One region of the Paenibacillus sp. FSL L8-0333 genome, then DNA from elsewhere that is predicted to be linked to it. Evidence: riboswitches for the same ligand, from Rfam matches in the RefSeq annotation. Region 1 holds a riboswitch; each other region holds the start of a gene.

Region 1 (5,944 bases):
ATGTCGTAACCACTAGAGGGGAAGGTCCATGATTCAAAAACCACGTACTACTATTAAATGGACTCTTATTTTTGTTTTTTTGTTATTAGTCACCGCCTGTAGTAAGAATGATGAAGTTTTGAAAGGAATTGTACATACAATAGATGTAGAAAATAAAAGAATTTTAGTAATTTCCGAATTAAAAGAAGAAGACTTGAACAAGGAATACAAGGAGGTTCTCGAATCTAATGAGTACTCTCAAGCCATTTGGGTAAATAAAGTTGCACCTTCTAAATATAAAAAAAGCGATGAGATTAAAGTATTTTTTGAAGTAAGTGATGATTCATTCCCTGCACAAGTTACCGCCAAAAAAATCACCAAAATCAAGAATTGAGCAAAAAGAATAGAATCTACTATAAAGAAGCGGCGTCTCCAAAAGGGGCGGCGCTTCTTTGTGTAGATTTAAGGAGAAATCCATATTTATAAATGCACTCTGTGCAAAAAAGTGACCCCACCACTTTCGGCAGGGTCTAGATCTATTTTATAAGGGGGTTATGTGATTACTATAATCCTCTTAGCTTAAATAAGTATGAAGCCCGTCTAAAGATTTGCTGAAATATTATTATTTTTATCGAAACCGATCAAATATAGTAACGTATCAATCTTAATTTTCAAATTACTACATATACAAAATGGAGGTGTGTATAAAGATGAAAATATTCAGTCTATTGCTTGTAGCATTGTCTTCCATTGGAGTAGTTGCCACATTCGGATTTTCAACATTCAGCTTAATCACAGGAATTATAGGAGGGCTTATTGCAGCATTTGCAATTTCAGGCTACTTGCAGTCTGTCAGACGTGATTACCCCAATGAGAGCTATGAGAATAAACAAGTTAAGTATCAGTCGAACTATAATACTTGGTAAGCAAAAGCCCCACCTTAAACTGGTGGGGTTTTTCATATTCCCAAACACTTGTAAAATCACTTTGTGATATTAATGGTAGAAGAAACAAACGAGGGATAATGGCTAGCTGTAGAAGTGCTTTCACCGAAAATTCATTCCTTAGTTCATAGACTACTTGAGCTTTGTCTTGTTTGGTGATTTCCCCTTGTTTTGAACCTCTAGTTTAATCTGTGCAGGATATGATGTATAGCCCTTTTTAAAAGCTTCTTTCCCATGATGTTCATATTGACTAATCCAATTACTGTATGACAATTAAATAGAAGAGAGCTGCTAAAACAAACCGGTATAGAGCAAACCACTCCAATCGAAGTCGCTTAATCAGTTTGATGAACGTCACTACTGCAATCATTGCCACAAGAAAGGATGTCGCAAAGCCAATTAACATTAGAAGTAAATCGTCAGAACTCAGCAAATCACGACTATCGTACAAATCCAACAAGCTTGCACCAAACATAACTGGCACGGAAATAAGGAATGTAAAATCTGCGGCGGCTTTTTGGCTAGTGCCAAGCAACAGGCCACCTGAAATTGTCGAACCTGATCTCGAAAATCCCGGCCATAACGCCAAGCATTGGAACAGACCAATTCCGAAAGCCTGTTTATAATTAATCCCATCGATAGTATCAGCGGTTTCAGTCCGCCTATTCCGCGCTGCAATGATCATCAACACCCCACCAACAACTAGACCGATCAAAACAGGGGTTGGACCAAATAATTGGCTTTTTATTGTGTCCTTGAAGAGAAGATATAGGATTAATGCTGGTAACATAGCCAAAATCATATGAATGACATTTAATCCTTTGCTTTTGGAAAAATCCATTCTAATCATATTAACCCCAATTTCCAAATACCTTTTCCAATAAAGAATTAGAACTGCCATCACTGCACCCAACTGAATAACAATTTTAAAAGTTATTGCAGCATCTCCCTCAAAGCTAAGCAAATCGCCTGCTAAAATAAGGTGTCCAGTAGATGATACTGGTAAAAATTCAGTTAAGCCCTCTATTATGCCAAGTATTATTGCTTTAATTACGTCAGTCATCAGTGGATTGTCCCCTTTCGGAAATAAAATCATTTAATTTCCAGTATAAGGGAGACACGTAAACTTCCCCATCGATTAACCTAACAATATTCAATTCAGAATGACATAATTGTCACATTGCTCATTATTTCAGTCTTAAGGGGGCTTTGGTTTGCAAAACACAAAATATTAAGTATAATGTTACTGTCGAAACGCTAAGGCGTCTGTACAGGATGGCTACCTGGCACTGATGATGGCAGGCCAAGCGCTTTATAAAGTTTTCTTTATGTGTATTTATACTTTAGGAGCGTGGTTATCTATGAAAATTAATATTACCGCACATTTTAACATTGATATTACTTTATCTCTTCATCTGTTAGCCGTAGCCAGTCTTGCTTATGAACTCAGTTCACTGACGAGCTCGTGAAATTCGAGCGAAAAGTATCTGTACTAAGACACCTTGTGGTGTCTTTTTTTATTTTTATAGTAATTACCATCTAACCAATCTGCCCCCGCAAGAGAAAAGCAGCTTATGCTGCTCCTCCTCCACCATCCTTCATTCTGACTGCTGTCAGCTTGCGACACGCCTTCCATCTGCTCGACAGTGACCACTAGTCATACCGTTTTCATTAGCGATTTCGCCATGTCTTATCTTTTAGAAGAATGTTAGAAGCCAGGGGATTTAATGAAAAATGACGCGGTCCCGAAACCTCGGAAATCCGCGCCACGTATGGTTTTTTGGGATGCTGGTGAAGGGAATTGAACCCCCGGCCTACGCATTACGAGTGCGTTGCTCTACCCCTGAGCTACACCAGCTTAAAGCTGATTTTTCTGTCAAACAAAAAATATTATACAACTTTCAGCCAGAAACGCAAGCCTATTTCTCCCTGTTTTCCGCCCTCCTAAACTGCTAATCCACCTGTAGCTTACGCTCCACAGACTCTAACTTTCCACGGCTAGTGGAGGGTTTATCGCGGCGGTCGTCTATTTTAAGTGAGGTAGAGACACGTTCTGCACCTGCGGCAAAAGGAGACTCATGCAAAGCTTCTACCGCGGCAAAAATGCGTTGCAGAGGCCCTTCGATGATCGTCCCCATGGACGTAAGTTCATATGTAATCCCTTCTACTGTCTTCAGCACCCGCTGCATATCCGCAACATAGCTGCTAAGACTGGTACTGCCTGTTCCAATTGGAATAACTGTAACTTCAGCAATAGGCATGAGAATACCTCCTCGAAATTTTATAGTACCTATCTTCTTCCATTGTAACAATTCCACCGCTCTGTCACAAACTAAGCAAGATTATCCTCCCTTATCTCTTCTATTTCTTCTGATTACTCCAAAATATGACTTTGGGCTAAGAGTATTTTCTCATGCGCAAATTCTAGGGTCATCTGCACTATATTTATGGACTCTTTGTGGCATCTTTTCGGACAATTTATGAATCATTTCGCATCTCCCTGTGGATCAATTGTGGATTACTTATGGACAGCCTGTGGATCATTTGTGGAGTACTTTTAAAGAACCCGCTCCCCGCGCGGGTTTTCTAAAAAACTGTTTACAAACACAACATCTTGGGTTATTTTTATCTAACGACAACAAAATATAGTGGAGACAGGCGCTTTGATCCTTAACCGGATTTAGAGCTTAATAGGGAAGCGCGGTGAGAATCCGCTGCGGTCCCGCCACTGTAACCGGATGGCCTTCTTAAGCTTCTGGGAAGCTTGAGAATCCACATCTCCCGGCAGATGCCACTGAGGGTTAGGAACACCCTTGGGAAGGCGCCGAGAGATCCCACGGAAGCCAGGAGACCTACCTGTTTCGACGACACCAACTATTGATGCCTGCGAGGAACAGGGATGGTGTCCGCATGCGGTCATCTACGTAGAGACCTCTGCAAATATCCGTGTGGATATTTACATAACGCATCGGGCATTTTCTGCCATCCTCGGGTAGGGGATGCTTTTTTTATGTAATCAGAACAAATATACGACTGCTTATGGCAGTCCAACTTCCTATGGATATATGGATTTGATGATAGATGTTTTTCTTTTATACTGAGAGGAGAGCTGTACAATGACGTTGTTGGAGAGACAATTTAATGGAGTAGAAAATGCACGGGAAGTTCTTTTAGAAGAGCTCATTGATTTAGGCCGGGATATTATCGACAGTCGGGATATGGACCTATTGCGCGAGAATGCCAATTTGAATGGAGAGAGTTTCTCCGGTAAAATGAGCAAGTTCGGCAGTGAATATTCAAAATGGTACGCCCGCAATTTTACGATGCCGCCGCAGCTAGTGCAGGCTATTGATGACAATGTCGTCTATGTGCATGATCTGGATCAATACGCGATTGGAACGACGAACTGTATTTTTATCCCGTTTGATAAACTTCTCCGTGAAGGTTTCAATACCGGCAACGGCAGCGTTCGTCCTCCGAACTCAATAATGACTGCTATGTCTCTGGTAGCGATTATTTTCCAATCCCAGCAAAATGCTCAATATGGTGGTGTATCCGCCAATAAACTCGACTATGATCTGGCACCTTATGTAACCAAATCCTTCGCCAAGCTGTTCCGCAAGGGTCTGGATTATTTTGAAGAAGGACAAGCTGATGAATCTTTGGGCGAGATTACGATGAGCCGGACCGATCTGGCGGAGTTATATCCAAGAGCGTTCCGTTTTGCACTAAAGGAAACCGAAATCGAAACCCTGCAAGCGGCTGAAAGTATGGTACATAATCTGAATACCATGTCCAGCCGATCCGGTGGACAAATACCGTTTACCAGCATCAACTACGGTACTTGTACTTCACCAGAAGGTCAGCTTGTGATCAGTTCTCTGCTAACAGCAACTATGAACGGACTTGGCAGCGGAGAAACACCAGTGTTCCCGATTCAAATCTTCAAATGCAAGCAAGGAATCAATCAACAACAAGGCGATCCTAACTATGAACTGTTCCTAAAAGCGGCTGAATGTTCTGCGCGCAGACTATATCCAAACTTCGCTAATCTGGACGCTCCGCTCAACTTGCAGTATTATGATCCAAGTGATCCTGATACGGAGTTCGCTACAATGGGCTGCCGAACCCGAGTGCTCGGTGACCGTTTTGGTCGTAATCATTGCTCTGGAAAGGGCAACCTTTCCTTTAATACACTGAATCTGGTTCGGCTAGGTCTGGCACACGGCACAGTAACAGGCAGACGTACCATCGCAGACGAAGCTGGCTTCTATGAAGATCTAAATCATTATATGGATATTGCGCTGGAAGGACTTCTTCATCGGTTCCACATTCAAACCGCACAAAAAGCTAAAGCTTCCGATTTCATGATGCGAGAAGGCGTCTGGGAAGGCGGCGAGCATCTTGCACCTGATGACACTGTAGGCGATCTGCTAAAGCATGGCAGTCTGTCTCTTGGCTTCATCGGTATGGCGGAATGTATGAAAGCTATGTACGGCAAACACCATGGCGAGGATATGGAAGTTCATGCCAAGGCGCTGGCTATTGTGCGTCATATGCGGGACTATTGCGATCGGAAAAGTGAGGAACTGGATCTCAACATCACTCTGTTCGCAACTCCAGCAGAAGGTTTGTCCGGTAAATTCACAAAAGTTGATCGCAAGGTACTGGGTTCCATTCCGGGCGTAACCGACCGTGAATATTATACGAACTCTTTTCACATCCCTGTATACTTCGATCTGGGTGCTGCTCAGAAGATCAGCTTGGAAGCTCCTTTCCATGAATATTGCAATGCCGGGGCTATTTCTTATGTCGAATTAAACGGCAATGCCCGCAACAACCCATCGGCTTTTATCAAAATCATTAAATATGCGCTCGAACAACAGGTCAGCTATTTCAGCATTAACCATCCGATTGACCGCTGCTCCAGCTGTGGATACGAAGGCGTAATTGGGACAAACTGTCCTTCCTGCAACGCACATGAGAATGACGTGCACATCCGCCGTTTGCGCAGAGTTACA
Region 2 (5,944 bases), 340 kb from region 1:
TCATTTTCCTGCTGGAAGTATGCAGCCTAAAATTGAAGCAAGTCTTAGCTTTTTGAAAAAAGAGGGACGTAGAGTTATCATTACTAATCCGGAAAATATGAAAGCTGCGATGAGCCAACAGGCTGGCACACATATTGTAAATTAATAAGATCTAATTTATCTCATCATTTCATGGAGACCGCCACTGATCTAAATCAGGGCGGTTTTTTGACATATTCATGAATTGTTATCTAACTGTTGCTTTCAGATGGCCATATTCTGGTGAATAAAAGGAAGATAAGAGGTAAAACTATGTCCACTATAGAGAAAAAAATACATTAAAATGCGGGGGTAAAAGATGAGATCGAATAAAGGAACAACACAACGTTTTACCAGGGCTACAATTCTTTGTTGTATTTGTGCATGTACGGTATTGTTAAGTGGATGCACTAAAGCAGCGGATGAGACTCAAGTGGCTACTCCAACGGCTCAAGTAGAAACCACAGCACCTTCTGCAGAAGCTACTACACCTGCGCCTACGAATAACGCAACAGAACAACCCATGACATCTGCGTCACCCGGTTCAAATACTGGGGAACTTCCAGAGGGAGTGAGCATTCAGAGAGTTATCAAGGATGTTTCGTTAAAAGATAGCTATCATAAAAAGGTTGAACTGTTAAGCGACGGTGGCAAGCGGGTTACCATTACAGATCAGAATCAAAAGATTGTTTTGCAGCAGATTGAATATGACGGAAGGATTACTGTGGTTAAGGATAAACAGGTTACCGTTCAAGTGGAGGGTGGTAAAGAGCAAACCTTAACAATTCCTGATCATATAGTCATTGAAGATGAAGACAAGCTCGGATTAAATAATGGCGTTGAAATCGAGTGGACGGTAAATGCAGACGGACAAATCGAAAGCGTGGAACTGGACGATTAAAAATTTACCGAGGTGACTGGATGAAATTTCTAATCGTACTTGGTAGTATTATTGTTCCCATTGTCATGCTGATGTTACAAGGTAAATCGATAAAGTGGCGTATGGTATTCAATGTTGCTTCGGTCTTAAGTGCGATTATCTTTGGAAATATTTCCGCTTTGGCGATTTACGAAATATTAAGGGATCATGCTGTATTTATGACCTCGATCCATGCGATATTTTTAAATCCAATGTTTCTTATTACCGGAGCCTATCTTGGCGTTTATTTAATTTATCGGTTGATGATAATTTCGTATGACGAGGTTTATATGTGATGGGTACAATACAAATAGGGGTGTTCCCGCGTAGGGACACCCCTATTTGTGTTGTTAACAGGACGGATGCTTAAGAGGACTTTCCTACAACGTTTGCTCCGCTCTTCGTGATCTTGTAGGTGATGATATCCCCATTCCAGAAGTGGAATTTTAGGATAACCTCGCCGTCTTTAACATCTTTAAAGAACGCGGGAAGCAGCTTGATTTCTTTAGTGTTATAAGAAGGTGAGAAGGTATTGCCGAATTCCTTAAATGGAGTCCAGTCCTGCGGACCTGCATTGCCACCAGCGGTATATACAGCTTCCATTGTGGCAAGCTGGTTACCATTAAAGGTGGTCGGAATGGCAAAGGATTCAGTCGTGCCTTTTGCATCGCTTAATTTAGCTGTGTCATACACAATCACCTTAAGTCTCCACGCAACACCCTTGTTGAATTTCAGAGTCAGCACGGCATTTTCACCGTATTTTTGGGAAGCTGTGAGCTTTTTGAGTTGGCTGGCTTTGAGGATGAGCTCCTCACCATTTAATGTGTAATCTTTACCTTTGGTCAGATATTTTCCGTTGGCACTAATGGTGGTTAGCTTATTGCCGTTCAGGTTTAGCTTAACCTTGGTATCTTTGATTTGTGCACCTTTTTTTAGGTAGACCAAATCGCTTTCGGTGCTGGAGGAACGCTCCTTCAGACCAGACATTAATACATTGTGGAGTTCAGGATCAGACCACTTATAAGTTTTACGGTTGAAATGCTGCCCGTTATCCCAGAGCATGGAAGTCATTTTCTTTTCTTTCAAATAATAAGTCAGATACTCGAAGAATTTAAGCTTCTCGCCCTGTTCAATCACACCTGTGTCTTTATCGAAACCTAATAAACCAAATTCGCCGACGATGACAGGGATGCCTTTAGCTACAAATGTATTGTAAACGTTATCAAAAGTTTGAGTGATATCGTTTTTTGTATCTTTTTCAAATGTGGTGTAGCCGGCAATGTTCACACTAAAAGGCCAGAAGCCATAGAAGTGAACGGTCGCAATAATATTCGGATCGTTTAGAGCCGTAATCGTCTTATAGAGATGATCCATTCTTGTTTGTGTAGGTGAAGACTCTAATGAAGGTAATACAAGTGGGCGGAGGTCGTTTTTCCCACCGGATTTCCGCACGATCTGATAGAAGGAGTTATTGAGTTCAGTAAGCATTTGCTCCATTTTTGCTTCGTCTGTGCTTCCACCATCGGTGAACCGAGGTTCATTTATGCTCTCGAACATCAGCTTATCGGATTTGTCCTTAAAGCGATCGGCAATTTGAGTCCAGGCTGCATTATAACGCGCCAGCGTTTCATCGTGTTTTTCTTCCATATGGCTTACCCATAGCCAGGAATCATGATGGACATTAATCATGACATAAAGCTTGGCGTCCAGTGCCCAGCCGACAACTTCTTCCACACGGTCGAGGTAGGCTTTTTCTAGGGTATAGTCTGGTGCCGCACCCATGTGAGTATCCCAGGTCACAGGAATCCGAATACTTTTATAGCCTTGAGCGGCGATCTTTTTAATAAGTTCTTGGGTCACACGAGGATTGCCCCAGGAGGTTTCGTCCTCACCTGTAGCATCTAAAGTATTACCGAGGTTCCATCCGGGCTGCATTTCGTCTACATAGGATTGGATCTTACTCTTTGGCGCTGCCTTAGCTTGTTGCTCATCCTTAGTTGCAGCTGCAGCCATGGATGAGAACAGAGAGAGCAGAAGAGCGGTGACAAGTGTCAATGATAAGAAGGATTTCTGGATTCGCGTAGTCATTGAATTCTCCTTTGTGAGATAAATTTAGGATGCTTGGACCTGGCTTTGACGCTGTACTTGGTGGTTAGATGAACACGAACACCTCCAATGTTATTTTTGTAAACGCTTTCTGAATATACCCTAACATAGAATTCACTCAGCGAGTACCTTACTAATTTGTGGCAAATTCATATAAGAATTAGTGATTTAAATTAATTTTCCCCACAGTTGGATAAAGAAATTATTTGAATATCCCTACTCGTAGAAATTGGTTATTCAATAGGATTATCTCTAGCTGCCCGTTATACAAAAAAGAAATATAACATGACAAAAGCATATATATTAGATATGATGAAGCATGAAAATTTAAAATTAGAAATAGGTGCCAACTATGAATGTTGCGGAAGTACAATCATAGATTGGTTAAATGGAAAGCGGGTGTGAATCCCGCGCGGTCCCGCCGCTGTAAAAGAGGAGTCCTTGCAAAATGCCACTGGGAAACTGGGAAGGCAGCAAGGGTGATGATACTTGAGCCAGAATATCTGCCTTTTTCTGTTACACCATCAAACTCTACGATCGATAGAGAGGTGCTTGAATAGTGTTTGCCAGCTAGTATTGTGGTTCACTATCTTAACCTCTTGACGTTTATGTTGAGTGGTTTTTTTTGTGGTTATAAGAAAGTTTATTCTGTTTTTTATCATAGGTATGAAGGGAAGGGTTATGGAAAAATGAAGAAAAATAAGTTTTTAGCGTGGTTACTCATTGTAGCTGTATTTATCACGACATTCTCTACAAGTGTTATCCCAGCTCAAGCAAATGGAGCAAGCTCTACTCTTAAAGGGTACGTAACTGTAGCCGTAGAGAAATTCACCGTAGGCCAAGGGTATATTAAGGAACCTATTAAAGTTCCGATTTATGAAGGCGATAATGGCGCATCTTTAATAACACGTGCGCTAGGTGATGGGAATTATAGATATTTAGGAAATATAGATAGTGGTTTTTATTTATCAGAGGTTAAAGATAGTGGCAGAAGTGAAGTCAATATTCCACAATATATTTTAGATATGATTTCAGCCGATGGGAAAACAGTCGGCACTAAAGCAGACCCAGAGTGGTTAAGTCAGTTTGACTATACCTCCATGTCGGGTTGGATGTATGCAGTAAATAATGTGTTTCCTCCGTTTGGGATGACCGATTATAAGCCTCAAGACGGTGACATCATTCGAACTCAGTTCACCACTTATGGCTATGGTTCTGATCTTGGTGGCTGGGGAGAAATCCCCGTTCAACTTGCCAATAAGGATGCTTTAACTGCGGAAATCGCCGAGATTAACAGTGACCCTAATAAAGAAACTATTTTGGACAGACCAGTAGTACAATCGGCAGTTTATCAAGCCTATTCCGTGCTCGAAAATATGGCAAGCTCTCAAATAAGTGTAGATCATGCACTTGTAGGGCTTAACCATGCATTAGACATAGAACCCCCTGTTATTACAGTAAGTGGCATACAAGATAAACAGGAAGTATCCAATAAAGAAATAAGCTTCAAAGTAGCTGTCACAGACAATGTATATAGTGACATCATTCCAGAAGTGAAGCTGAATGGTGTTACTTTATCACCTGCGAATGGGGAGTACAAAGCTTCTCTGAATTCAGGCAGTAATGCAATTACTGTAACGGCTCTTGACGGAGCTGGAAACAAAACAAATGTAACTTATCAAGTTACTTACAAACTGGAAACTACAGTTGCCGTCAAACAACAGTTAGATAAAAGCCTTGCCTATATTCTAAACACTGTAAAGAATCCGTCGTTTGGAACAGGTAGTGGAGAATGGTCGATCCTTTCTCTGGCACGGGCGAACTATACAGTACCTAACGGTTATTACGATCTTTATTACAACAATGTAGCAACGAAAATAGCATCGATCATTAAAGAGGATGGAAAACTCGACGCCAATAAAAGCACAGAGAATTCCAGAGCAATATTAGGACTTACCTCTATCGGAAAAGATATCACAAATGTTGCGGGATATGATCTAAGAAAAGCACTCGCTGATTATCAATATATCCAAAAGCAAGGCAATAATGGTCCGATTTTTGCTCTGATCGCTCTAGATAGCCATAACTATGAGATTCCTGTAGTTGAAGGAATTACAGAACAGACCACAAGAGAAAAACTAGTTCAGTATATTTTAGATAAAGAGGTTAAAAAAGGTACAGCAGAAGCTGGTGGCTGGGCATTAGGCGTAACCAAAGCAGATGTCGATATGACTGCGATGGCGATGCAAGCTCTTGCACCTTATTATGCAACCCGTGATGATGTAAAAGCCGCCGTGGATCGGGCCATCCAATGGCTGTCCGATAACCAAAACAATCAAGGCGGATTTACAAGCTGGGGAAGCACTAGCAGCGAGAGTATCTCGCAGGTAATTGTAGCCTTAACTGGTGTAGGTGTAGATCCGCACACGGACGCTAGATTTGTTAAAAGTGGAAATTCGCTTATTGATGCACTGCTTAGCTTTGCTGCACCTGAGGGTGGATTTAAGCATATCCTCACAGGCAAAGTGGACAATATGGCAACGGACCAAGGTACGTATGCACTTGTGTCTTATGATCGTCTGATCAATCATAGCAGCCGTCTCTTTGATATGAATGATGTGCAATTAGAACAACCTACTACTGTTGTAGCCAAACAACAATTAAATAAAAGCCTTGCCTATATTCTAAACACTGTAAAGAATCCGTCGTTTGGTACAGGTAGTGGAGAATGGTCGATCCTTTCTCTGGCACGGGCGAACTATACAGTACCTAACGGTTATTACGATCTTTATTACAACAATGTAGCAACGAAAATAGCATCGATCATTAAAGAGGATGGAAAACTCGACGCCAATAAAAGCACAGAGAATTCCAGAGCAATATTAGGACTTACCTCTATCG
Region 3 (5,944 bases), 2.5 Mb from region 1:
GGGTCATATGATTATTGTTGATGATATGTGGCTGAAATCACAGGAGTTATTTGGACAATATACGGCAAATACCTTCAAAATAGTTATTCAACTGGGTTCTATATTAGCGGTTGTTGTGATTTTTAGAAATCGATTCATTGATCTGTTGGGCTTAAGGCGTTTCAGCCGTAAGCAGTTGGACCCTGTAACAGAGAAGCTACCGCAGTTAGAGCAGGGCGGGCACCTCAAGCTGACACAGGTTCTGGTAGGGTTAGTGCCTGCAGGTGTGTTAGGTGTTCTGTTTAATGATTATATTGATGAGCATTTATTCTCTACCTCAACGGTGTTAATTGGTCTAGTGATCGGGGCTATATTAATGATTATTGCGGATCTGTTTGGGCCGAAGAAGATCAGAACTGAGAGTGTAGATCAGATTACATACAAACAGGCACTTGGTGTAGGTCTTGTACAGTGTTTTTCGTTATGGCCTGGATTTTCACGCTCGGGCTCGACGATTTCTGGTGGCGTAATCCTCGGGATGAGCCATCGTGCCGCTGCTGATTTTACGTTTATTATGGCAGTACCCATCATGGCAGGTGCCAGTCTGTTGTCACTGATGAAGAACTGGCAATATTTCACCATGGACGCGCTGCCGTTTTTTATTGCAGGCTTTATTAGTGCCTTCCTATTTGCGCTGTTATCGATGCGTTTCTTCTTAAAACTGATCAATCGTATCAAGCTCTTACCGTTTGCTATATACCGTATAATTCTTGCTGCTGTAGTATATTTCGTATTTTTCTAAGTCCGTTATAAGGAATCGATATAACAGAAGCCCCAGTAATCTATTGCAGATTGCTGGGGCTTTCACGTATGATGACATCAGATTAAGACACTCAAATGATGAATGATATCGGAGACAGGTGCTGACCGGAAAATAGTAATTCGGTAGGCTTAATAGGGAAATTCGGTTCGAAGCCGATGCGGTCCCGCCACTGTAACGGAAGAATCTCGAGCAACAGAGGTCACTGGCAATTTACTACTGCTGGGAAGACTGCTCAAGATGTTGACGCCGCTAGCCAGGAGACCTGCCTGTTTCAACAGCACTGCTTCACCTACGGAAGATAGGGAGGTGTTAGACGTTAACCATGGGTATATCATGGGCGTCTTTCCCTTTGACTTTTTTAGGGAAGGGCGCTCTTTTTTATAGGAAAGCAAGTAGTTTTGGAGTTTGAAATAAGAGATTGAAGAGGGAGTGTATCGAAATGACGAATAAGGTAAAAGTAAGCAATCTTGGATATCCGAGAATCGGAAAGAACCGCGAATGGAAAAAGGCACTGGAGGCATTCTGGCAGGGGAAAATAAATGAGGAGCAATTCCGCTCCGAAATGGCAGCAATCCAGCTGCAGCATTTGAAGACCCAGCAAGAAGCAGGAATTGAGCTTATTCCGGTAAATGATTTTACATTTTATGATCATGTGTTGGATGCGGCTGTTATGTTTGGAATCGTACCTCCACGGTATGCGTATGATGGCGGCGACATCGGGCTTGATCTTTATTTTGCAATGGCCCGTGGTAATGCTGAGGCTACTGCCTGCGAGATGACCAAATGGTTCAATACGAACTATCACTATATCGTTCCAGAGATCGGCACACAAACACCACGCCTGACTGAAAACAAACCTCTAGCGGCTTATCGTTTTGCTAAATCGCAGGCAGGGATTGAAGGTAAACCGGTACTTTTAGGTCTGTATACCTTCCTTAAGCTGTCCAAAGGTTACGCAGCGGCAGATATCGCCAAGATTGCTGCACGTTTTGTTCCAGTCTATGTTCAACTGCTACAGGAACTGAAGCAAGAAGGGGTAAGCTGGGTACAAATCGATGAGCCAGCGATTGTTACAGGCATAAGTAAAGAAGAATTAACACTGCTTAACTCGATATACACAGACATTGCCGGCTCCGTGCCGGGCTTGAATATTATTTTACAGACGTATTTTGAAGCTGCTGAGCCGCTGGAGGCACTGCTAGAGCTGCCTGTTCAAGGCTTGGGTCTTGACTTTGTGCACGATGGTGGAACGAATCTGGCTTCCATCGAACGTCTTGGCTGGCCGAAGGACAAATGGCTGGGTGCCGGAATTATTGATGGACGGAACATTTGGCGTTCCGATTTAGACGCTAAGCTGCAACTGGTAGAAAAGCTCAGCGTTCATGTACCGCTTGATCGTCTTATTCTTCAGCCTTCTTGCAGCCTGCTGCATGTCCCAGTCACCGTTCAAGGTGAAGTGAAGCTGAAGGCGACAGTTAAGAATGCGTTAGCCTTTGCCGATGAGAAGCTTAAAGAGCTTAGTCTGCTCGGAGCAGCCGTCGCAGATAAAGGAGAAGCTTCTCAAGCAGCGCTGGCCGCTAGTCGTGAAGCTATTGCAGCGTTCCGCGCACTACCTGAGCGTGGCCGTAAGGATGTGGCGGAGCAAGTGCTTGCACTTGCAGCTCTACCAGACCAACGCAGTCTGCCTTTTGCTGAGCGCTTAAAGGTGCAGCAAGAGAAATGGCAGCTTCCACTTCTGCCAACCACTACAATTGGTAGCTTTCCGCAGACAGTCGAAGTGCGCCAGGCGAGATTGAAATGGCGTAAAGGGGTCTGGAATCAGGAGCGTTATGATGGATTTGTTCGTGAGCAGATCGCGGATGCAATTACCTTCCAAGAAAAGCTAGGTCTGGATGTTCTGGTCCACGGCGAGTTCGAGCGTACAGATATGGTGGAGTTTTTCGGAGAAAAGCTGGATGGATACTTGTTTACTAGTAATGGCTGGGTTCAATCCTACGGTTCCCGTTGCGTTAAGCCGCCGGTGATCTACGCGGATATTGCATTTATACAGCCTATGACTGTTAAAGAAAGCGTCTATGCACAATCGTTGACGAAGCTTCCGGTTAAAGGAATGTTGACGGGCCCTGTTACTATCCTCAATTGGTCATTTGTACGTGATGATCTCAGCCGGGAAGAGGTAGCCAATCAAATTGCTCTTGCCCTTCGCCATGAGGTAAAAGCGTTGGAAGATGCAGGCATCGAAATGATTCAAGTGGATGAGCCGGCTATTCGTGAAGGACTTCCGCTAAAGGCAGAAGACCGTGAGCATTACCTGAACTGGGCAGTGAAGTCGTTCCGTGTTGCCACGAACCATGTGAAGGCTACGACACAAATTCATACGCATATGTGCTATAGCGAATTTAATGACATGATCGATTCAATATCGGCTATGGATGCTGATGTAATCTCCATTGAGACTTCACGTAGCCATGGTGAGCTGATTATCAGCTTTGAGGAGCAGGCCTATGATAAAGGAATCGGTCTTGGAGTGTACGACATCCATAGCCCGCGGGTTCCAGCTGTCGAAGAAATGACTGCGAATATCGATCGTGCGCTGCGGGTGCTTGACCCTGAACAGTTCTGGATTAATCCGGATTGCGGTCTGAAAACGCGGGGCTGGCAGGAGACAGAGGATGCACTACGTAACATGGTAAGAGCTGCTGCTATTGCGAGGGAAAAGACAGGGGTTATTGCTTCTAAATAGACTTAAATAAATTAGAGCCAGGGTAATTTACCCTGGCTTTTTAGTTCAATTATTTTTTTGTAATCAGCTACTTGATAATAATTCTCAATCTTGTTAGAATGAAAAAGAAAAAGAAGGAACCGTGGAGGGTCCCTTTAGGCATTTACTTATTTACTTTCGAAAGTTTTGCAATCTGTTTCTTCTGCGCGTTTTGGTTCTTGGGAGCTGTGGAAAGCTACGAAGATCGATTCAGCGCTGCATTTGTTCTCTTCTGCCCAGTGGGTGCATGAGTTAACTTCACAAACTACGTCTTTTGCCATGAGGGTTCACCTCCCCTTTTAGTAATTGACAGTATCATTCAAAGAACGGCTCTGTTCAGCAAGGTGGAGCTTGTCTCAGCAAAGCCGTGTCACGCCCTCATTCATTATGAATAGAGGGTATTTGGATTTTTTTACTAGGTTAGACGTGGTAATTGTACCAAATAATGAGTTTGTAAGCAAATGAGTTCTTTAACTTTCGGGACCCCTCCCATATAAAAAATATGTCCAATAAGAGTCGCAGAAATGCGGCTTTTTGTGTATTTCAACAAGAAAAACCAAAAGAAATTTACCGAAATTCCATATTCCAGTGCAACCTTCCAAGTTTTGGGGCGTCAAAGAAATGAGAGACGGAAGAGATCTGTATAGAACATGACATTCCGTAACGTTACAATGCTAGGGATTACCACTACATTTTTGGAGGAATGAGAATGCGCAAATGGGGTCTGCATTACTTATGTTTATTAATTCTTGCGGTGGTATTGGCAGGTTGTGGCTCGGGTGATAACAATTCGGCAGCTGACAAATTAGCTAGTGACGGCGGAAATACGAGTAATTCTGCTGCAGCAACAACTGAGCAATCTTCAAAAGCTACATTAGCGGATAAGAACACCTCAGCAGAGGCTGAGACAGCAGCGGGAGGCAACGAAGCCCCAGTTGAAAAAGGTTTGACATCAGAGAACACGGATCAAGCAAACGCGGGATTCACGGGCAGTGATGTCGTGGAAGGATTGAACAAGAAGCTTATCTATCATGCCAATCTGACTATGGAAGTAGAAGACTACGGTAAAGCTCAGACTGAAATTCGAAACATGGTAACGATGGCTAAAGGATATATTATAGAGTTTAACGAGAACATGTCGCAATATGAGCAAGGGGGGACGTTTATCCTTAAGGTGCCAGCCTCCGGATTCTCTCCTTTTCTGAATAATTTGGAAAAAGTAAAACACGAATCGCTACAGCGCAGCATTCAAGGTCAGGATGTCTCGGAGGAGTATATTGATCTAGAGTCGCGTCTGAAGGCAAAGCAGTTAATGGAAGCTCAATATACTGAGTTTATGAAAAAAGCAACGAAATCAAGTGATCTGGTCGCCTTTGCAAACGAGCTTGGTTCGATTCAAGAAACGATTGAGCAGATCAAAGGCAGAATGCGATATATAGATCAGAACGTATCCTTTTCAACGGTAGAGCTTAGAGTGTACCAGACGGATGAGAGCTTAGCTGTGAAGGAAAAGGCAGAGCAAGGTCCATTGCTGGAACGCGCATCAGATGCTTTAAAAGGAAGCCTGAACGCACTATCTGTTATGTTTCAGTGGCTTTTTGTAATTCTTGCAGGCGCATTGCCGATTCTAATCGGTGTGGGCATTATTTTAGCCATCGTTTGGTTTGCCCGCAAAAATATCCGCGTACGACGGGAGCAGCAGACCCAGCGGATACGGCAGGAAAATCGGGAGCTGAACAAGGAGGTACTCCCTGCACCAGCAGAGCCAAAGGTGACAACCTCAATAAAGGATAAGAAAGCGAACGAGGACGAGAATAAAGAATAAGCTCCTATGAATTAAAAAGCCTCCAATTCATGGTATACCGTGAATTGGAGGCTTTTCTATAAGATAGTACAGTTTCGCACGTTATCGAAGATTAGGCAGGCTGGAAGAGTACACGATACTCGCCATAGCCCTCTTTCTCCAGATCCTCTTTCGGTATAAATCGCAGTGCCGCTGAATTAATGCAGTAGCGCAGGCCGTTTTCCCCTGGACCATCGTCGAAGACATGACCTAGATGGGAATCTGCTACTTTGCTGCGCACTTCTGTGCGAACCATCAAATGGCTGAGGTCCGTCTTTTCCTTCACGGCGTAATCGCGGATTGGACGTGTAAAGCTGGGCCAGCCACAACCGGAATCGTATTTATCCTGCGAACTGAATAATGCTTCACCAGATACGATATCTACATAAATGCCTTCTCCGTGGTGATCCCAAAAATCATTTCGGAAAGGTGACTCTGTAGCGCTATTCTGAGTGACTTCATATTGAAGTGGCGTCAGACGTTCTTTCAAGCTTAGTTTATCTTCTTTATGTGTCCAGTGGGTTTCGATAAAATCCTC
Region 4 (5,944 bases), 510 kb from region 1:
TCAGATTCTGCGTGGAGAGAGTCCTGAGCATAAGCTATCCCTTGCTTTCTATAATGAGCTGGCTATATTTTATGAGATTGAGCAAGGGAACGAGCATTTATATACGGAGAATAAGAGTGCGGTGCTAAGTGGTTTGCTCTCTTACCTTAAACCAGACGGTGCAATTCATTCTAGAATCCGCTTGAACGATATTTTCTTAGAACGGTTCGACCGGGAATTTGATCTGATTCGGCAAAGGAATGTGCCAGATCCGGCGATTATGGAATGCTTTAAGGAGTATTTTGTACTTAAGGATCACAATTACAGGGTCAGAATCGTGGATTATTTCATCAATGGGATGCTTCATAGTGTGGAAGCGGGCCGCAAGGATATCTTGAGTGCCGCTTACGGGATCATTGAGAGTAATGATGAGTTAAGTGCAGCCTACTTCCAGCGCGTGATGTCTGAAACATATTTCCGTAAGCAGCTACTTGAGCCTTATATGGAATCAAGACTAGCTGCGGCGTCCAGATCTGCGGATATACTGAGCTTTGTACTCCATTGGGGGCGGTTCCTGCCAGTGGCGTTAGAGCAGTCTTTTGCTCAAAATGCTGTGAAGGATTATTTGCTTGAAAAGCTCCAGCTGGAACATGATCCGGTGGCTTCTGTAGCGGAAATTCATGAAATTGTAGATAAGGCAGAAAAAGATCGCCGCAAAGGAACAGGAGTTGCTCCTAAGGCACTCTCCCTAATGCAGGATCTTGCTGCTTCAGCAGATAGATTCTTACTGAATCGCTTATCGCTTTCCGATATGACGCAGGAGGAGCTTCTGGAGGTAGTTTTTTTACGTTATGGTAATGTTGTCGATTGGCAGCCGCCACTGGATAGGATTAGCAAGCAGAAAGAGAATGCGCTGCGTGCAGCTTACCGCTGGTTTGGTGAAGAGAAGCCGAATGAGGAGATTTTTGCAGGATTGTCTCCGCAGGAACTAGACGATGTGCAGCTACTGGGTCGTCGTTTGCTAAAAGAGGCGCGTGTTCTGGAACCCTTTGAACGGCTTCCGCTAGCCTTTTACTATACAACTCAGCGTGAAGGGGGTCCGCTGGATTACGATGCGCTTCTGGAGCTGTTAAAGCGTAAAGCCGGTTCCGACAAAGAAATCATCTATCGGTTTTTTGCTTGGTCGCAAGGCAATCCTTTATTTACGGTTTCGAATAAAAAGCTGCAACCGGGTTACCGTAAGGCGATTCTGAAGTATTTCCTAAGCAGTGATCGTGAAGCGTTCAAGAATCGGGAATTCCGAAAGAACTATGTCGCGGCAGCTCGGCCTGCTCTGCAAAATGTGTACAATGAAGCCCGCTCCCAACTGGCTTCCCCGCTGGCGCGCTGGATCAGCCGCAGCCGATTTCGACTCTTAATCTCCGGCTCCATTACGGGTATTCTGGTGATTATTGCAATTATCGTATTCAGTATGCTGCGTCCGGATGATACGAAGACGGCTCTGCCGGGGACAAGCCCTGAGCCGACCCCTGTTCAGAGTGCAGGTAATGAGCTGCCTCCGGCTTCAGTATACTTGAAGGATCAGAGCGACGAAGGAGATAAGGGGAGCAGCATATTGGTGTTCACCTTCGCAAGTGCAGATGACTGTGTGCAGTTTCAACCGACTGAGATTAGTTTAATGTCTTCGTCTACAGAGATAGATAAAAGCTTTAAGGTCGCTGCTACGAATGGCACTTGTCCAGTGCCGTCAACGGATGGGACGGATGAGGGAAACGCCGCTGACGATTCAGATGCCGCTGGCACTACTGGAGGAACAGCAGAAGGTGCAGATGCTCCTAACGCAGTAGCTGATGCTTCTCCGTCTCCTACGCCTTCCTCTGATACTGAGGACAGCACTGGGTTGCCTTCCGCAACAGCTGTGACTGAAGGTGAACAACCATCCTATCAGGTTGAGGTTACATTGGAGCCTGGAGCGACAATTCTAGAGAAAAGTATGATCAAGGCCGGAAGATTTACATTGATCGTAGATCCCGACCCTAATATTCCACCAGCTTCTGATTCAAGTGCTGAACCCTCCCCAACTGCAAATCCGGAAGGAACAGCTGAATAACAAGCTTTCTGAACAGCAATACCTACCGGCAGGTGGTGTATTGCTGTTCATTTTTTTGCTGCCCATACTAAGCTTTTCTATAGACATGCTATGTATTAATAGATATGATTATGGATGTCAAAATAAGATACTACATACTGGAAAAGGTGCAGACTCTATCAATCTAGTCGTCTGCTTAAAAGGGAAGTCCGGTGCATGAGTCCGGCGCGGTCCCGCCACTGTATGTGCGGAGTTTTTCTTCTATAAGCCACTGCCCCGAAGGTAGGGTGGGAAGGTGAAGAACAGCGATGAAGCATCAGCCAGGAGACCTGCCTTTTTCGTGAGCGTTTCTATTCTTCGTGGGGTAAGAATGTGGAACATATACAGATGGACTGTTGGCAGGAAGCAAGCGCCGCAGCCTCGATTTGTAATCTTCCCTGACCGCCCTCTAAAGGGGCGGTCTTTATGTTATGCGTCTTATTCCCAGCAGTACCCATTCTTATACAGAAAGAGGTTAAACAATGAAGAAAATCATGTCTTCCAAGTTTGTAGCACTTGGGCTGGCCCTATTCATGGTCATTTCAATTCTAGGAACATCTCTTGCTCCGGCAGGACAAATATTTGCAGAAGCGAGCGCTGGCGCCGGTCTGGAGGCAACTGCTGCGGAGCGGATTAATGTTGCGGATGCGACTTATGCGGCTGCAGAATATCTCTTGAAAGGTGGCGTACAATCAGATTGGCAAGCCATTGGCTTAGCGCAAGCAGGATATAAGCTGCCAGCCAGTTACCATTCAGAGCTTGAGAAAAAAGTAAAGGATGCAGCTGGCAATTTCGCCAATGTAACCGATTATGCTCGAATCGTGCTCGCAGTGAGAGCGATTGGTGCAGATCCTACTAGCTTTGCTGGTAATGGATCAACTCCTGGCTATAATCTGATTGAGAAAATTTATAATAATAGCAAGCTCGGTGAACAGACGCTTAATAATCCGGTATATGCTTTACTTGCGCTGGATTCTGGTAAATATAATATCCCAAGTGACGCGAAATGGACGGCGGATAAGCTCCTTACGGAGATTCTCTCCAAACAGAATCCGGATGGGGGCTTTGCATTAACCTCAGGCGCAAGTGAGCCTGATATGACAGCGATAACCTTGACGGCTCTGGCGGCACATAAAAATAATCCTGAAGCCTACTTAGCAGGGCTACAAGCCGTAGCTTGGTTATCTGCAGCTCAAGATAGCCATGGGGGTTACGGTGACAGTGCTGAAAGTAGCGCACAAGCAATCCTTGGACTCACATCCTTCGGAGTTGATCCTAGTGGATTAGAATACACCAAAAACAAAGTGGATCTAATGGAGAACCTGCTTAGCTATCGTCTAGCTGATGGTAGCTTCACCCATAGCCGTGGTGGAAGCAGTAATGTTCTGGCGACAGAGCAAGGACTTCAGGCGCTGGTTGCGTATAATTTGCTGTATAAAGGAAGCAACAGTAAGCTATACGATTTTTCCAAATCCTCCGTTCAGAGCTCACTCATCTACGCTCCTGTAACGATTGAGGGACCACGGGCCACGTTGGCACAAGGGTACGCCTATGCTGGCAACGCACTTGGAGCGTTAGAGAAGCTGGCGCTTCAAACGAACTTGCCGATCACGAATCCTTCGGGCAGTTATGTGACTGGCATCGGAAGTATTGCTGCTGGAAGCTTTGGTGGTTATGACGGATGGATGTATGTTGTATCACGTGACGGAAAATGGATTAATCCCGATGTAGGCATGAGTGATTTTGTACTTAAAGATTCAGATCAGGTACTGGTTTATTATGCCGGAGATGACACTAAGCTTGTGGATTCCGTTACCCTTTCCAAAGCAAATCTTAAAGAGGGCGATTCTTTTAACGTCATTGTAACTAGTAAGACGTGGAAATGGGACGCTGCTACGAACACTTCCTCTCCTGTAACTGCAAAAGCTGCGGGTGTTCAGGTCCAAATTGGAGCTCAGACGGTAACGACGAATGCTAAAGGTGAGGCCGTATTCTCAGGAAATGTGCCCGCAGGTGACTATACACTGACTGTAACTGGCTACCGCGAAGGTAAAGCGCCAACGGTTGCTAAATATACAAAAGCTATAAAGGTAATTTCTAAGAATGTAACAGCTTCACTTACCGTTGAAGGCCCGGAAGGATTGATTAGTGAAGGGACTTTAAAAGCCTCCAATGCTCTTGAAGCGTTGCAGCAACTAGGGTCTACCGATGATTTTAAAGTAGATATCACCAAATCGTCTTATGGCAACTTTGTATCAGGTATCCATGGAGTTTCGCAAGGTACTTACGACGGATGGTGGAGCTTCGTAGTATCACGCGGCGGGGAGTGGATATATCCAAGTGTGGGTATGGATGCGTTCGAACTACAGGAATCCGATCGTGTGCTTGTCTATTATGCAGGTGAAAATACACAGGTTATAGATTCTGTGGCGCTTTCCCCAACGCAGCCAAAAGCTAATGAAGCTTTTACCGTAAAGGTTTCTCAGAAAAAGTGGGTGTGGAATCAGGACAGCTTCACTTCTGATCCGGTTACCTCACCAGCAGCAGGTGTGCAGGTTTCGATTGGTGATAAGAAGGTAATCACGAATGAACAAGGTGTAGCTGTTGTTGATGGGGGTCTCCCGGCAAATAGCTATACAATGACTGTTACCGGCTATGCTAAAGACAGCGTACCGAGCGTAGCGCGTTATACTCAGTCTCTGACTGTTGGATCGTCTGTTATTGCTCCAGTTAAAGCTACCGCTACCCTTTCAGTGATTGGAGATAGCCGGAAGGGAACCATCCTAGCCAGTACAACAGTAGCTCTAAAAGAGGGCGAAACGGCTTATAGCTTACTAGTCAGTCAATTAGGCACCAAGGTAGTATCATCCGGCAACGTTGGAAGCATCTACGTGAAATCTATTGACGGATTGGCTGAATTTGACGGAGGCCCAAGCAGCGGATGGAAGTATAAAACGAACCGGGATGCTGATCCAAGCATCAGTGCAGACAGTTATATTTTGCAGAACGGTGATACTTTGTACTGGTACTATACCTCTGGAGAATAAGGAAGAGGAATGATTAATTAGGCGGGCACAGGGATTCGGAGTAATAGCGGATCGGGTGCCCGCCCTTTTATTTTTTTGGAAAAGTCGTTTTATGACAATATATACTTTTATTCGACACAATATTTAAAAAATCATCAAACTCTTAGCCCTTCCGACCGATAAAAATAGATAGATCATAAGATAATGTGAAGGCGGAGTGTAGATGAAAAATTTGAAAGTGAAATACAAAATAGGGTTGCTTTTGGTATTCGCTGTAATCATGGTGAATGTTGTAGGTGGCATAGGCATCATCACGATGACCCGAATGGCCGAAAAAACAAATGAGACATATAATGAAAATTTATTGCCTGTTTCTTACGTAGGGCAGATGCGTACGAATAATCGGGCTATTGAATCCTATCTTTTGGAGCGTTTGATTAGCGTAAATGCCAGCAAAAACAAAGAACTTTCTGAGAGTATTCAAGTGAAGGTTCAGGATAATAATGAACTTATGAACAAGGTGAAAGCGATTCAGTATAATGATCCTGCTATTGTAAGTAAAATCAAAGAGTATGAGTCCTTTTTGCCAGATTATCGTGCACAGCGGGATAACATTATAAAGATTGCTGATAGTAATCATAATCAAGAGGCCTATAAAGTATTTTCAGGCGAATTTAACGAATCCCGTGAAAAAATGATCAACCTACTTAAAGGAATTAGTGATTCTTTGCTTAAAGATGCTGATGAACACAATTCAGATTCCATGGCAACCGCTAAAAGCATGCGGGTAAACAATACCATAATGATTACG

The links. Region 1 has a riboswitch for cobalamin ahead of NYE72_RS02385 (anaerobic ribonucleoside triphosphate reductase). Riboswitches for the same ligand answer to the same signal wherever they lie in the genome.
Region 2: linked by a shared signal. The riboswitch ahead of NYE72_RS03860 (S-layer homology domain-containing protein) and the one ahead of NYE72_RS02385 (anaerobic ribonucleoside triphosphate reductase) in region 1 are both predicted to bind cobalamin.
Region 3: linked by a shared signal. The riboswitch ahead of metE (5-methyltetrahydropteroyltriglutamate--homocysteine S-methyltransferase) and the one ahead of NYE72_RS02385 (anaerobic ribonucleoside triphosphate reductase) in region 1 are both predicted to bind cobalamin.
Region 4: linked by a shared signal. The riboswitch ahead of NYE72_RS04520 (DUF4430 domain-containing protein) and the one ahead of NYE72_RS02385 (anaerobic ribonucleoside triphosphate reductase) in region 1 are both predicted to bind cobalamin.

What each region holds. Positions count from the first base shown of each region.
Region 1 is NZ_CP150186.1:543,211-549,154, reverse strand. It holds gene NYE72_RS02410 (DUF3221 domain-containing protein) at 29-373, shown strand; gene NYE72_RS02405 (hypothetical protein) at 690-905, shown strand; gene NYE72_RS02400 (undecaprenyl-diphosphate phosphatase) at 1,183-1,986, opposite strand; tRNA gene NYE72_RS02395 (tRNA-Thr) at 2,710-2,781, opposite strand; gene NYE72_RS02390 (MTH1187 family thiamine-binding protein) at 2,876-3,184, opposite strand; cobalamin riboswitch at 3,563-3,798, shown strand; gene NYE72_RS02385 (anaerobic ribonucleoside triphosphate reductase) at 4,040-5,944, shown strand, end outside.
Region 2 is NZ_CP150186.1:881,555-887,498, forward strand. It holds gene arcC (carbamate kinase) at 1-145, shown strand, start outside; gene NYE72_RS03845 (hypothetical protein) at 338-919, shown strand; gene NYE72_RS03850 (hypothetical protein) at 940-1,233, shown strand; gene NYE72_RS03855 (cellulase family glycosylhydrolase) at 1,304-3,025, opposite strand; cobalamin riboswitch at 3,368-3,569, shown strand; gene NYE72_RS03860 (S-layer homology domain-containing protein) at 3,733-5,944, shown strand, end outside.
Region 3 is NZ_CP150186.1:4,917,334-4,923,277, reverse strand. It holds gene NYE72_RS22085 (undecaprenyl-diphosphate phosphatase) at 1-781, shown strand, start outside; cobalamin riboswitch at 881-1,087, shown strand; gene metE (5-methyltetrahydropteroyltriglutamate--homocysteine S-methyltransferase) at 1,242-3,545, shown strand; gene NYE72_RS22075 (DUF1540 domain-containing protein) at 3,692-3,844, opposite strand; gene NYE72_RS22070 (DUF4349 domain-containing protein) at 4,273-5,388, shown strand; gene msrA (peptide-methionine (S)-S-oxide reductase MsrA) at 5,480-5,944, opposite strand, start outside.
Region 4 is NZ_CP150186.1:1,051,556-1,057,499, forward strand. It holds gene NYE72_RS04515 (glycosyltransferase) at 1-2,089, shown strand, start outside; cobalamin riboswitch at 2,217-2,420, shown strand; gene NYE72_RS04520 (DUF4430 domain-containing protein) at 2,590-5,154, shown strand; gene NYE72_RS04525 (methyl-accepting chemotaxis protein) at 5,357-5,944, shown strand, end outside.